One region of the Paenarthrobacter sp. JL.01a genome, then DNA from elsewhere that is predicted to be linked to it. Evidence: predicted binding sites of a transcription regulator. Region 1 holds the regulator's gene; the other holds the start of a gene.
The links. Region 1 encodes HrcA, which represses chaperone genes, less so after heat shock. Its sites were predicted from a motif close to TTNGCACTCGNNNNNNNCGAGTGCNAA; they were not measured.

Region 1 (7,507 bases):
CCCGGCCGGACGCCGTCGTCGATGTGCCAAGCTGGCTTAACCGGGTGGTTGGAACCCCCGCAGCCCTGACCAAAAGGAAGCACCATAGCCATGCCAGCGAGCACCGGGAAAGGCGCACGAAAGCGGACACGGTCCGCCATCGCCGCGCCTGCGATGCTTGCTGTCCTGCTGCTGACCGGTTGCATTGCCAACGGCGGCGGGAGCAGCCAGGCGACGTCGAGCCCGCCGTCGCTGTCCGTCCAGGACGCGCCCGCGAGCAACGCCCCCTTGGAGACAACCCAGGCATCCACCAAGATTCCGGTCTATTGGATTGGGCGAAGCAAGGACGAGGTCTACCTCTACCGCGAATTCCGGGACATTTCCGGTGACGGCAACCCTGTCACCACCGCCCTGAAGATCATGATGGCCGAGAAGCCGTTGGATCATGATTTCTTCACGCCGTGGCAGGAACCTGGAAACCTGGCGACCTCCATCTCGGGGAAGAACGTGATCACCGTCGACGTCTCCCGCGACGCCTTCAACTCGAACCTGGACGCCGGGATGGCCCAGAGGGCCATTCAGCAGCTGGTGTACACAGCCACGGCGGCAGCGTCGTCCTCCGGACTCATCAACTCGGGCCAGCAGATCCAGGTGGTCATCCTGGTGGACGGCCACAAGGACTACATGGCGTTCGGACAAGTAAAACTTGGCGAACCCATGACGCGCGACGCTTCCTTGGTGGCACCGCTGTGGATCATTGATCCCCAGGAGGACGTGTCCTTGCCGGCAGGGCTCATCAAGTTCAACGGCCGCATCACGGACAACTCCCGGCCCATCAGCTGGCAGATCCTCCAGGACAACGGCAAGGGAGAGAAGTCGAGCCTGCTCACGGGCCAGACCAAGGCAACCGGCGAGCCCGGTCAGTACGGTCTCTTCAGCTTCGGCGCAACACTGAAACCCGGCAAGTACGAGCTCCGCGTCTCCGAGGTGGACGACGCCGGCAAGGCGATCGAATCGAGCACGGATACCCGCCTGTTCAGCGTCTCCTAGGCGTCTTGTGCGTAGCTTGCGAGCGTCGGTGGCCGGCTACCAGCGTCCGAGGACGTCGCTGGCCAGAACGACGGCGGCAGGTCCCGCCGTCGACGACCGCAGCACATGGTGACCCAACAGTGCGGTGACGGCCCCAGCGTCGCTCAGCCGCGTTACTTCCCGCGGCGAGATTCCACCTTCGGGACCCACGATCAACAGAACCTCACGGGGCGAGGCGTCGTCGACGTCCAACTTCCCCAGGACCTCACGCAGGGGGTTCTTTGCGTCCTCGTGAAGGATAATGGCGAGGTCAGCTTCCGCAACGGCTTTGGCCAGTCCGTTCGAGTCCACAATCGGGCGGACCGAAGGTATCCAGGACCTCCGCGCCTGCTTGGCGGCAGCGGTAACCACGGACTCCCACTTGGCATGCGCTTTCGCTGCCCGGTCACCCTTCCAGCGCACGATCGAACGTTCCGACTGCCAGGGAACCACGGCATCGATTCCGAGTTCAGTGGCCGTCTCGATGGCCAGCTCATCGCGATCGCCCTTGGCCAAGGCCTGCACCAGAACCAAACGCACATGGGGCTGCTCTTCGAAGACGACGTCCGCCACCGTCACCGTCAAGGTGCCGGCTCCGACGTCGGCAACGGTCCCGGTGAGCCGGGCGCCTGCGCCGTCGGCGATGTCAACTGACTCACCGACGGCAAGGCGCTTGACCGTTACGGCGTGGCGCGCTTCGGAACCCTCCAGGATGAATTCGGCACCGGAGTGCAGCTGGTCAAGGCTGCCGGCGGGCGCGAAGAAGACGGGATTGCTCACCGCTACAGGTTACCGAGCTTGTCCCGGAGCTTTGCGAACATTCCACCGCTGGCCAGAAGCTTGCCCTCGGTGAATTGCTCACCCCGAAGCTTGGCGAGCTGCTGCAGCAGTTCTTCCTGGGCATGGTCAAGTTTGGTGGGCGTCTCGACGTGCAGGTGCACCTTGAGGTCGCCCCGGCCGTAGCCCCGGAGATGGGTGACGCCGAGACCGCGCAGGGTGATGATCTCTCCGGACTGCGTGCCTGCCTTCACCTCGATGCCTTGCGCGCCGTCGAAGGTGTCGAGCTCCAGGTCCGTGCCCAGAGCTGCCGCCGTCATGGGCACGCTCAAGGTGGCGTGGAGGTCATCACCTTCACGAACGAACATGGAATCGTTGTTCACCCGGATCTCCACGTAGAGATCGCCGGCCGGCCCACCAGCCGGGCCTGCTTCGCCCTGTCCGGACAGCTGGATCCGCGTGCCGGTGGCGACGCCTGCCGGAACCTTGATGGTCAACGAACGGCGGCTCCGGATGCGGCCCTGGCCGCTGCACTCGTTGCAGGGATCCTTGATAACGGTGCCGAATCCTTCACAGGTTCCGCAGGGCGCGGTGGTCATGACCTGGCCGAGGATGGAGCGCACTGCGCGCTGGACCTGGCCGCTGCCGCCGCAAATGTCGCAGCGTTCGGGGTGGGTGCCTGGACGGCAGCAGCTGCCATCACACGTTGGGCAGACCACGGCTGTATCGACTTCAAGCTTCTTGTTGACGCCGAACACCGCGTCCTTGAGGTCGATCCGGACACTGATGAGGGCGTCCTGGCCGCGCCGGACGCGGGAGGCAGGTCCTCCGTGGCCTCCCCCACCGCCAAAGAACGTGTCGAAGATGTCCTGGAAGGCGAAGCCCTGTCCTGCGTACCCGCCACCGAATCCGTTGTCCGTTCCGTTTTCATTGCCCGTGGCGTCATAGACGCGGCGTTTCTGGGGATCTGACAACACTTCGTAAGCGTGGGTCACGGCCTTGAACTGCTCCGCTACATCTTCACCGGGGTTTACGTCCGGGTGGAGTTTCCGTGCCAGCTTGCGGTACGCCTTTTTGATCTCTTCCCCGGTGGCTTCCGGCGAGACTCCCAAAACGTCATAGTGGCTGCTCAAAGTCGGTATCTCTTCCTGGTTGTACTGCGGATTTTTCCTCGGGCCGGTTTTCAGCCGCCGAGAATGCGGGAAAGGTAACGGGCCACGGCGCGTACTGCCGCCATGGTGGTCGGATAGTCCATGCGGGTCGGTCCCAGAATGCCCACCTTGGCACCTGATCCGTAGCCCGTGGCCACGACAGATGCCTCGGCAAGGCCGTCGTACGGATTCTCCCGGCCAATGCTGACCGTGACGCCTCGAGGATCGTCTCCCATGTCCGACAACAACCGGAGCATGACAACTTGTTCCTCAAGTGCTTCCAGCACAGGCCCGATGCTCAACGGGAAATCGACGTTGGACCGTGCGAGGTTGGCCGTACCGGCCATAAGGATGCGCTCTTCACGGCTGGTGTCGCTCAACGATTCCAGTCCGTTGGCGAGCGTTTGCGCGAGGGCCCGAAGGTCGGGCGGACAGAGCGCAACCACTGAGGGAAGTACCTGCGGCAGGAGGGCCAGCTGGGTGCCGGCGATGCTGCCAAGGAAACGGGACCTCAACAACATCAATGCCTCGTTGCTCACATCCACGCCTGTGTCGATGACCTTCTGCACGACACTCCCGGTGTCTGCGATCAGGACAACAAGCACCTGCTTGGGTGCCAGCAGGACGAACTCCGCGTGGCGGACCAATGCGCGGTGCGAGTGCGGGTACTGGACGACGGCGACCTGATTGGTCAGCTGGGAAAGGAGCCTGACGGTGCGCTCAAGGATGTCATCGACGTCGTCAGGGCCCTCCAGCAGTGAATGGATGGCCCGGCGCTCGGCCGCGGACAACGGCTTGACCTGGGAGATGCGGTCAACGAAGAGGCGATAGCCCTTGTCGGTAGGAATCCGGCCCGCGCTGGTATGAGGGGCCGCAATGAGGCCTTCCTCTTCCAGGACAGCCATGTCATTGCGGATGGTGGCGCTGGAAACACCCAAGTGATGCCGCTCGACGAGGGCCTTGGATCCCACAGGCTCCCGGGAATGCACATAATCCTCAACGATGGCACGCAGCACTTCGAGCTTGCGTGGCTCACTCATTGCTCCACCTCCTGACAATTGCCATGGTCCTTTGGGACCGTCCCCGCGTGACCTCCGACGGGTCACCACACTTAGCACTCAACATGCCCAAGTGCTAACAAGTCTAGTATGAGCTACCGCGTTGTTAGCATTGAAACCGTCCGCGGACAGTATCCAGGACGGCGAGCCAGTGCAGCTTGATCGCAGCTGTTGCCCGTCCTTACGCATATCAGCACAGAGGTAGGAATTCCTTGGCTTTCGACAATTGGGGCCCGCAGGATCTATCGGCTCCGGCCAAACGCCAACTCCCCGAGGTCCCGGTACAACGAGGAATGGTCCTGGAGGACGTCCAGTCGGGGTGGGTGGGCGAAGTCACCCGGGTTGAGAAGACGGGTGGCATGCACATCGTGGCCCTGGAGGACAGGCGTGGCAAGACCAAGTCATTCCAACTCGGCTATGGATTCCTCCTCGAAGGACAACCCATCCGGTTGATGCCTCCAGCCGCCCGCCCGCCTGCTTCAGCAGTTCCGGCGGGACGGACAGCCTCTGGCTCGGTGAAGGTCCAGGGACAGCGGGCACAGGTAGCCAAGGCCAGCCGGATCTGGGTTGAAGGCAAACACGACGCCGAACTGGTCGAGAAAGTCTGGGGTGACGATCTCCGGGTTGAGGGAATCGTGGTCGAACCCCTCCATGGCGTGGACGACCTTAAATCCGCCATCGCCGCTTTCCGCCCCGGACCCGACCGCCGGCTCGGTATCCTGGTGGACCACCTGGTTCAGGGCTCCAAGGAATCCCGGATCGCAGCCGAAGCCATGACAGTCCCCGGGGCTGCCGGGAATGTCTTGATCGTCGGACACCCCTACGTGGACGTGTGGCAGGCAATCCGGCCCAAGGTGCTGGGCATTGAGCAATGGCCGGCCGTGGCCCGCGGGACGGATTGGAAGACCGGTATTCTCACCGCCTTCGGGTGGCCCCATGAGAGCGCCGAGGACATAGGTTTGGGCTGGCAGCGGCTCCTCGGTGCGGTGCGCAGCTACGCGGACCTTGAGCCATCGTTGCTCGGCCGAGTGGAAGAAGTCATCGACTTCCTGACCGTCCCCTGATCTGCCGCCCAGCACTCGACGATCTGACCGTTTGCGGGGCGTTGGTCCCGGGAAGGACGTGCGGGCCGGTATTCTTGGACAGCAACACCGCAGCATCTTTACAGCAAAGGGAAGACACCGTGGCAGATAACGCTCCTGAAGAACCGGGCAGTGCCGCAGGCCGGCCCCAGTATCACGGCGCGCCTGCCAACGCACTCCCGCTGACGGCCAGTGAGGACCGGCAGTGGGCCACTTTGGCACACTTCGGCGGCATCCTCGGATGCCTGCCGGCTCTTTTGATCTACTTGATTTTCCGCGACCGTGGGCCGTTCACAGCACAGGAATCCAAGGAAGCGCTGAATTTCACGCTGCCTCCCACCATTGCCGCCGTGCTCGCGAACATCCTGGTGCTGCTGCCGGTGGTGGGCAATATCTTTGCAGTCATCGCCACGGGCATCTGGGTAGCGCTGACCTGCTTCTCCGTCTCAGCCGGTATCAGGGTCAACCACGGTCAGCCGCACCGCTACCGCTTCAACCTGCGCTGGATCAAGTAAAGCTCCCGGCTCAGGACGCAGGAGTTCCGCTGCTGGCTTAGCCGGTTCAGTCCGGCAGGATCCTTCGGACTACCGCATCGGCCAGAAGACGGCCCTTCAGCGTCAGAATCAGCCGGCCCTTGAACGCCTGAACAGGATCAACCAGGCCGTCGGCGATAAGGCCCGCCATGGCATGGCGACCCACAGCATCGAGGGCGTCTACGGCAAGACCCGTTCCCAGGCGTGCCTCCAGCATGATCCGCTCGACTTCGCGGGTTCCGGGGTCCAGGGTTTCGCGCCCAGCAGCAGGCGAAGTTCCAGCGCCCAATCGTGACGCATAGGCCGTGGGGTGTTTGACGTTCCACCAACGGACGCCGCCAACATGCGAATGCGCACCCGGGCCGATCCCCCACCAATCATCTCCGCGCCAATAGGCCAGATTGTGCCTGCAGGCTTGTTCCGGGGTCCGGGCCCAGTTGCTGACCTCGTACCAGTCCAGGCCTGCCGCTGAGATCATTTGATCCGCCAGTTCGTATTTGGCGGCGTGGTCGTCGTCGTCGATTCCGGGCACTTGGCCGCGCCTGATCTGCGCCGCAAGCTTGGTGCCGTCCTCTACGATCAGCGCGTAAGCGCTGATGTGATCGGGCTCGTAGGACAGGGCCGTCTTGAGCGAGAGCTCCCAATCCTCCATGGACTCCCCCGGGGTCCCGTAGATCAAGTCCAAGCTGACGGCCAGGCCTGCCTCGCGGGCCCATTGAACCACCAAGGGAACCCGGCTGGGCGTGTGTGTGCGGTCAAGCACCTTCAACACGTGGGGAACCGCCGACTGCATGCCAAATGACACCCTCGTGAAACCTGCATCCGCAAGGATCTTCAGGGATTCGGGTGTTACGGAATCAGGATTCGCTTCGGTGGTTATCTCAGCGCCGGGCTCAAGGCCCCAATGCCCGACGGCGGCACGCAGGATCTGTGCCAAATCTTCCGCGGGCAGGAGGGTTGGCGTGCCGCCTCCGAAGAATACGGTGCTGAGGGGCCGACGCGGGAGGCCCGAGGCATCTAGGGCCGCAGCCGCGAATCCGAGTTCGGAGACCGCCGTCGATGCGTAGGCATCCTGTGACGCTCCGCCGCCGAGCTCGGTCGCGGTATAGGTGTTGAAATCGCAATAACCACAGCGCACGGCACAGAACGGGATGTGCACATAGAGGCCGAATTTGCGCTGCTCGACGCCGTCCAGCACCTGCGGCGGCAAAATGCCGTCCGCAGGTGCCGGATCGCCCAAAGGTAGGACGCTGGGCATTTACTTCTTGGCCTTGTCCTTTGACTCGTCCGTGGTCAGCGCTGCGATGAAGGCCTCTTGGGGCACCTCAACGCGGCCAACCATCTTCATGCGCTTCTTGCCTTCTTTCTGCTTTTCGAGCAGCTTGCGCTTACGGGTGATGTCACCGCCGTAGCACTTGGCAAGAACGTCCTTGCGGATGGCCCGGATGCTCTCCCGGGCAATGATGCGGGAGCCGATGGCAGCCTGGATGGGCACCTCGAACTGCTGCCGTGGAATCAGTTCGCGGAGCTTCCCGGTCATCATCACACCATAGGCGTAGGCCTTGTCACGGTGCGTGATGGCGCTGAACGCGTCCACCTGTTCGCCCTGGAGCAGGATGTCGACCTTGACGAGGTCGGCCACTTGCTCGCCGTCGGCCTTCCAGTCCAGCGAGGCGTAGCCGCGCGTCTTGGACTTCAGGAGATCGAAGAAGTCGAACACAATTTCGGCCAGCGGGATCCAGTAACGGAGTTCAACGCGGTCCTCGGACAGGTAGTCCATGCCCTTCATCTGACCACGACGGCTCTGGCACAGCTCCATGATGGCACCGACGAACTCGTTGGGCGCAAGGACGGTAGCG
Region 2 (7,507 bases), 440 kb from region 1:
CAGGGTGGCGCACGCCTCCGTCCTGGCCGCCGTGGACCCGGACCGGGCCTGGGAAAGCTACCGCGAGGCACTGGACGCGGACCTGGACGATACCCAGCACGGTACTACCAAATCCGGTATTCATCTCGGTGCAATGGCGGGGACGGTGGACGTCATACAGAGAACTTTCGCCGGGCTGCGAATGGACCGTTCCGGCATCACCTTTACACCCAACCTGCCGCACGGACTCAACGCACTGTCCTTTTCTGTGAAGGCGAAGGGACATTGGCTGGACGTCACTCTGGGGACGGACAGGATCCGGGTCACCTCATCGCCGGGCAGCGCTCCTCCGCTCCGTATCCAAGTCCATGACCAGACGCTGATGCTGCCGGCCGGTGAGAGCCGAAGTTTCAAGCTGCGCCCGCGCTCGCAGGCAGGTTCGCCGTGAAGACCTTGGGCATTCTGACCAGCGGCGGCGACTGTCCCGGCGTTAATGCCGTGATCCGGGGAGCAGTCCTGGCCGGGGTTCGCGCCGGGCATTATGGCTTTGTGGGTTTCCTTGACGGTTGGAGCGGCGTGCTCAACAACAACGCCGTTCCCCTAACGATTGAATCGGTCAGGGGTATGTCGCGCCTGGGCGGAACAATGTTGGGAACATCACGGACTAATCCCATCACGCCAGGGGGAGTGCCGGCGGTGATCGCGTCCCTGGAACGCCGGCACGTGGATGGTCTGATTGCGGTGGGCGGAGAAGGCACCCTTGCTGCTGCCTGGATCCTGGGAGAGGCCGGCGGCAAGATTGTGGGCGTCCCTAAGACCATCGATAACGATCTCAGTGCAACGGACTACACCTTCGGGTTTGATACTGCTGTGCAGACGGCAACCGAAGCGATCGATCGGCTGCGGACCACCGGAGAGTCCCACCACAGGTGCATGATTGCCGAGGTCATGGGGCGCAATGCCGGCTGGATCGCCTTGCACGCAGGCATGGCCGCTGGAGCGCATGCCATTTTGATTCCCGAACGCCGGGCGAGCCTGGCGCAGGCGGCGGCTTGGGTCCTGTCAGCCAGGGACCGGGGAAGGGCGCCCTTGGTCGTGGTGGCAGAGGCCTACGTTCCCTCTGGCCAAGATGCCCCGTACTCCCCGCGCGGACTCGATACGTTTGGCCGTCAGCGTTTGGGCGGCATTGGTTTCCTCCTGGAGGAGCAGCTTCACGAACTGACGGGCATCGAATGCAGAGCCACAGTCCTGGGACACATCCAGCGTGGTGGAGCACCCACAGCATTCGACAGGGTCTTGGCAACCCGGTTGGGGATGGCGGCTGTCCGTGCAGCAGCCGCCGGGGAGTGGGGTGTCATGGTTTCCTTGCGGGGCACGGATATCACCACTGTTGACCTTGCCGCCGCAATTGGTGAACTGCACACCGTCCCGGAGGACCGGTATCTGGAGGCTGAAGCGCTGTTCGGCTGACCCGGCAGCCGCAAGATAACGCGGGCAGGCGCCCCTTCATCGGCACCTGCCCCGCGGCAAATACTCAACTCCTGGTGATCTGGACCTTTGAGGGGGAGGCTGCCGCCGCCTTTTCCGGGATAGGTGCCCGAACCTCGAGGACACCATCCTTGTAGGAAGCGGTCACATCTCCTTCCTTCACCCCGTCGGGCAAAGGTATCCGGCGGGCGAAGGAGCCGTACCGGAATTCCGAGCGGTAGCTGTCCTTCTCCTTGTGCTCGGTCTTTTCCTGTCGCTCGGCCCGGATGGTCAGACCGCCGTCGGAAATGGTGATTTCCGCATCTTTTTCCGGGTCGATGCCGGGCAGTTCAGCACGGACCACCAGCGTATTACCGTCAACCATTTCCTCAACTTTGATCCCCCCGACACTGCTGTCGCCGTCGAACAATCTCTCGATCAGCTCCATCGGTGAGCGACGCGAATCAAGCCACTTTGTCAGCTCTGTCATGCCGGCCTCCATTTCTTGTTCGCCGCGGAACCTTTCCCGGCAGTCACAGCTTTTCGCTTTGGCACCGGCGCTTCCAGAGTCCAAAGTCCCCGCCCTTGCGGGGTCTTCCGGCCCTTACACGGCATGGAGGAGTGCAACAGGATGGGGATATGCCCGCGGGAACTGCTTGGTGCAGGGAGGAGTCAGTCATGAGTGGACGGGTCAACCCGGAGCCGGAGGCTCAACGTCCGAACGACGGTGAGGGGAGAAGACGAGCCCGGAAGCGGGGAACAGGCCTCCCCCTGCAGGGGAGTCCTTTAGTGCAAAGGATGCTTCGCTTGGGCCAACGCCGCGAGGCCGCCGAGGAGGAGTTGGAGCGCCGTTTGGGTAAGGATGATCCCGGGCCTCAAAGCTGAAATTGCCCCTGTTCAACGAGGCCTCAGGCCATGGCCCGTGCCGCTTCGGCGTGGGCAGGGGAGCCGGTCAGTGGATCTTCAGCACAGCAGCTCCTGTGACTCTGTCCTTGGCCAGGTCCTCCAGCGCCCGGTCCGCTTCCGTGAAGTCATAGGCAGTGACGGTTGGAGCCAGGCCGATCACTGCTGCCAGCGCCAGGAAAGCAGTGCCGTCGGCCCGGGTGTTGGCAGTGACGCTGCGGATCTGCCGCTCATGGAACAGTTCATTTTCATAGTTGAGGGACGGGATGTCGGTGAGGTGAATGCCGGCAATGGCCAGCGTTCCTCCGCGATCCAAGGCCCGGAGCGCGACCGGGACCAGATCGCCCACGGGAGCAAAGAGGATGGCTGAGTCCAGGTAAACGGGCGGCATGTCGTAGGCGTCGCCTGCGTACACCGCTCCGAGGCTCAATGCCAGTTCCCGGGCAGGTCCGGAACGTGTCATGACATAGACGGATGCACCTTGGCTGATGGCGACTTGAGCGGTCAGGTGCGCGGACCCGCCAAAACCATAGATGCCCAGCCGACCTCCAGACGGCAGGGCAGCCCTTTCCAACGCCCTGTACCCGATGATCCCTGAACACAGAAGCGGCGCAGCCTGTTCATCGGTGAACCTGTCCGGCAAAGCGTAGGCGAAATCCTCATTCACCGTCATAAGTTCAGCGAAGCCGCCGTCCCGGTCCCACCCGGTGAATGTTGGCGCTATGCAGAGGTTTTCCTGGCCGCGCCGGCAATATGGACATCTCTCGCAGGTTTCTCCGAGCCACGCGACGCCGATTCTGTCTCCGGGAGAGAAACGGCCTCCGTTGAAACTTTCAATCACTGTCCCGACGGCTTCGTGGCCGGGGACCACGTTCGCGTGCCGAGGGGGAAGATCGCCCTCGGCAAGGTGGAGGTCCGTGCGGCAGACGCCACATACGTCAACCCGAAGAAGCACCTCCCCGGGACCGGGTTTCGGGTCCTCCCGTCGGCCCATCTTCAAGGGCCTGCCTTCAATCTTCCCCGGCTCACTGACCCACCATGCGCGCATGACTCTTCCTCCGTCGTCGGATATCAGGAGGCTTCCACGGACCCTGCCGGTCTTCCAGAGGCGAAAGTCACGTCCGCGCCGTGTCTTCCAAAGGCCACGCGGCGTCCCAGAAGTTCGACGGCGGCAACTGCCACCAGCGCTGTCAGGACTGAAACCAACAGCAGGTCAGGTGGAGGCCACTCGAGCAGGAAGAAGTCACGCAGAAACCCAAGTCCCATCACCGCCGCCATTCCCGCATAACTTCCTGCCAGGACCAGCACCTTCGCTGCGTTCAGGGGCCGGGCGGTCACAGCCAGGATCCACGATCCAATGATGGTCAGGGCAATGGTGGTGGCCGAGCGGATTGTCAGAAGGCTGTACCCGCCGCTGAGGGACGCATAGGTGTTGACCCCAAGAATGGCTGTGGCCGTGATGATTCCTGCGGGGACAGCGAAAGACAGGGAGCGTCCGAGAAAGCCCGGGAGGTAACGGCGGCTGCTGGGAAGGAGCGCCAGGAAGAATGCCGGCAACCCGATGGTGAGGCCATCCACTGCAGACAGCTGGCGGGGGAGGAATGGGTAGGGCTGCAGCAAAATACCGCAGGCCAAGGCCAGGACAGTGGCGTAGGCCGTCTTGCTGAGGAAAAGCATCGAGACCCGTTCCATGTTGTTGATGGCCCTCCGGCCCTCGGCCACGATCCCCGGCAGGCGGCTGAACCGGCCATCAAGTAGAACCATGCGTGCTACCGCCTTCGTTGCCGGGGCGGCACTGTCCATCGCGATGCCCAGATCAGCGATCTTGAGCGCGGGGATGTCATTGACGCCGTCTCCCGTCATGGCAACGGTATGCCCCTTCCTTTGAAGGGCCTGGACCAGCTCCTTCTTCTGTTGCGGACCGACGCGGCCGAAGACGGCATTGTCCTGGACGCAGGATGCCAAGGCTTCCGGAGCCTCAGGGAGGTTGGTGGCGTCACAGGCAGGGAGCCCGGCGAGTCCAAGCCTTCCGGCAAGGAGTCCCACTGTGCGGGGATCGTCGCCGGAGAAGATCTTGATCTGTACGCCTTGCTGGCGGAAGTAGTCCAGCGTTGAAGCGGCATCTGACCGCACCGATTCCCGGAACGTAACCAGCAGGACCGGCGATGCGCCGGGGGGAGACGGAACCCCGGCGGCAACGTCTACGTCCTTCCCTCCGGCCAGTGCCAAAGCCAGAGTCCGGAAACCGGATGATGCCAACCTGTTGGCGAGCTCACGGTATACCGGCGCCTCTTCCGCCATGCCAAGAACAACCTCGGGAGCGCCCAGCAGCCATGTCCGGGGTAGGCCCGAACTGCCGGAAAGCGTCACGGAGCTCCAGCGCCGCGCAGGATCAAAAGGTACTGAGGTGAAAGGTGTTGCACGCTTCGCGATGGAAAGGCCTTGCCCAAGGCTTGGGTTGTGGCATTTGTGCGTTCGGTTGTGCCAAAGGATTCCAAGGCGTCGCGCCAATCCGGATATTCTTCCTCCGGGGCCAGCATATGAACCGCGTCAAAAACCATACGGCCGTCGGTCAACGTCCCGGTCTTATCAAGGCATAGGACGTCAACCCTCGCCAGGACTTCTACAGCGGCGAGCTCTTGGACAAGGACTCGCAGGCCCGCGAGCCGGATGGCCCCCACGGCGAACGCCACGCTCGTCAACAGGACCAATCCCAAGGGGATCATCGCGATGGTGCTGGCGACGGCAGGCACCACGCCTTGCTTCCAGTCGCCGGACGCAAAAGCCGGATTCCAGCCGCCGTGCTGCACCATCTGTGAATTGAGAACCAACCCTGAAAGGGGAAGGACAAGCCATGCAATGACTTTCAAGACCTTGTTGATTCCGGCGCGTATGTCGGAGTTGACAAGTGAGAAGCGTTTGGCTTCCGCTGCGATACGTTGGGCAAAGGTCCCCAGACCCACCGTCGTAACCCGGGCGAACCCCGAACCGGAAACCACCAAGGACCCCGACAGCAGGGGCTCGCCGCTGCGCTTGTGCACGGGTTCCGATTCTCCCGTCAGCAGCGATTCATCCACTTCCAGGCTTCCATGGCCAAGGAGGACGGCGTCCGCCCACAGCTGGTCGCCGGAGCCCAGGACCACCAGGTCATCTTGCACAATGTCGCGGCCGGGGATCACCTGCTCTGACCCGTCCCGAATCACGGTCGCCGGTGCAGCATGCAGGATCGCCAAGCTGTCCAGAGTCCGTTTGGCCCGGCACTCCTGGGCCACTCCGATGATGATGTTTCCAACCGCGGCGAGTCCAAATAGTGCATCCTGCCAATGGCCCAGAACGAGCAGCATCGCAAAGGCCGTAAAAACCAAGCCGTTGAAGAGCGTCAAGACATTCGCCTGGATGATGGCACGCAGGCTGCGACTGGCTGGTATTTGCGCATCACTGTTGAGGCCACGGTCGATGCGGAGTGCGACTTCCGAATGGGTTAGACCTTCCATGGCCCCTGGCCTTTAGGTTCTGTGCGTCATGGCGTCTGGATGCATGGTGCCCGCCATGGAGACACGTTTCAATGCGGTGCGGCCACCGGTGCTGACCGCCGACGCGGGGCGTGGTGCGGGCCCTGACACCGAGGGCGACCGTGGAAGCGGCTTGGTGCTGTGGTCTTCGACCAAGCCGGTGCCTGCACACTCGCGCACGTCGAAGATTGCGACGGCTACTGCCTGTTTGTCCTCGTACGGGCCGGACTCGAGCAAGGTGTTTCCCCTGGGGCCAATAAGGCGGAACCGAAAGTGGGAATAGGCATCGATGAAAACTTCGAAATGTCCGGACATGGTGAAACTTTCAACTGGAATTTCAGCGCCCCGGCCCTGGTGGCGTGGTCGCGGTGAGGGCCGGAAGTCGTGGGCATCCGGGTCCCAAAGGTTTCGTGTCACTTATTCTTAACGGTTCCCGCTGACTCGATAAGGGACGAACGGCCCTGTTTTCGCCGTCGGCCCTTGTCCGGTGGGCGCTTCGGCCGGCAATTTTCGTCGGCGAACTGAAGCGGGAAGCGCGTCTGCCGATGTGGTGTGTGGCTCGACGACGGCGGGTTGGCACCGGCCCGCGGGGCCCGAAGAGCACCATGAAACGGCGGTTGAAAGCGATGTCCCAGTTTGTGGGCGCACGCGGGTAAGACGGACACGTGAATGCCGGCAGGACGGTCAGCCGCTTCCGGCGGCAGCTGGCCGTGGCTATCATGGGCGTAGGGTCTCACAATTCCATAAAATTCACCGGACGAGCACCCTTTCACCGTCCTGAGGCACGGTACCCCTGCACCGGCTAGAGGAGGCTGGAACATGGACAGCGAGCAGGGATGGACTTCTCCAATGAAGGGCCGCGTCGACGTACTCCTGCGCGAATTCGTGGAGCGCGCCGACGAGCTTCTGCACGCCCAAGAGCAAATGAACGGGTTGTTGGCAGCGGTGGTGTCCCTTGCCGAGGACCTGAGCCTCGAAACAGTGCTTGACCGGGTGGTGAAGTCTGCATGCGTCCTGGTGGATGCCGCCTACGGGGCCTTGGGCGTCATTGGCGAGGACCAACGTCTCAGCCATTTCATCACCGTGGGGATCGACGAGGACGGTATCAGGTCGATCGGTGACCTCCCTACGGGCCACGGCGTTCTTGGCCACCTCATCAGGGAACCCAAACCGCTGCGTCTCCACGACCTGAGCAAGCATCCAAAGGCTGTCGGATTCCCTGCCAACCACCCGCCCATGAAGACTTTCCTGGGAGTGCCGATCCGGGTACGGGACACAGTGTTCGGAAACTTGTACCTTACCGAAAAGAAGGACTCCCAGGACTTCACGCGCGCTGACGAGGACTTGGCGGTAGCGCTTGCAGCGGCTGCGGGTGTCGCCATCCAGAACGCACGTTTGTTCGATGAGAGCGTCCGCAGGCGGCGTTGGCTTGAAGCGGGCATGGAACTCGCCAGCCAGCTGATCGCAGACGAGCCCGACGACGGCAAAGGGAACCTCGACCGCGTGGCGGACGCAGCTGTCCATGCCTCGGATTCCATTCTTGGGGTGATCGCCGTCCCGGGACCCGACGGGATACTGCGTTGCCGCTCTGCTGTTGGAGTGCAGGGCGTCCATGCGGGGCAGGAACTGCCTTGCCCGGACGTGGT

Region 2: the regulator HrcA is predicted to act here: its motif matches at 1,995-2,021, upstream of N5P29_RS09465 (Hsp20/alpha crystallin family protein).

The regions. Positions count from the first base shown of each region.
Region 1 is NZ_CP104877.1:2,425,573-2,433,079, forward strand. It holds gene N5P29_RS11415 (GerMN domain-containing protein) at 91-1,029, shown strand; gene N5P29_RS11420 (16S rRNA (uracil(1498)-N(3))-methyltransferase) at 1,066-1,827, opposite strand; gene dnaJ (molecular chaperone DnaJ) at 1,830-2,957, opposite strand; gene hrcA (heat-inducible transcriptional repressor HrcA) at 3,008-4,015, opposite strand; gene N5P29_RS11435 (DUF3097 domain-containing protein) at 4,246-5,097, shown strand; gene N5P29_RS11440 (DUF4870 domain-containing protein) at 5,217-5,630, shown strand; gene hemW (radical SAM family heme chaperone HemW) at 5,677-6,906, opposite strand; gene lepA (translation elongation factor 4) at 6,907-7,507, opposite strand, start outside.
Region 2 is NZ_CP104877.1:1,989,478-1,996,984, forward strand. It holds gene N5P29_RS09455 (HAD-IA family hydrolase) at 1-427, shown strand, start outside; gene N5P29_RS09460 (6-phosphofructokinase) at 424-1,449, shown strand; gene N5P29_RS09465 (Hsp20/alpha crystallin family protein) at 1,514-1,936, opposite strand; gene N5P29_RS09470 (zinc-dependent alcohol dehydrogenase family protein) at 2,399-3,397, opposite strand; gene N5P29_RS09475 (HAD-IC family P-type ATPase) at 3,421-4,719, opposite strand; gene N5P29_RS09480 (HAD-IC family P-type ATPase) at 4,716-5,843, opposite strand; gene N5P29_RS09485 (YegP family protein) at 5,856-6,176, opposite strand; gene N5P29_RS09490 (GAF domain-containing protein) at 6,681-7,507, shown strand, end outside.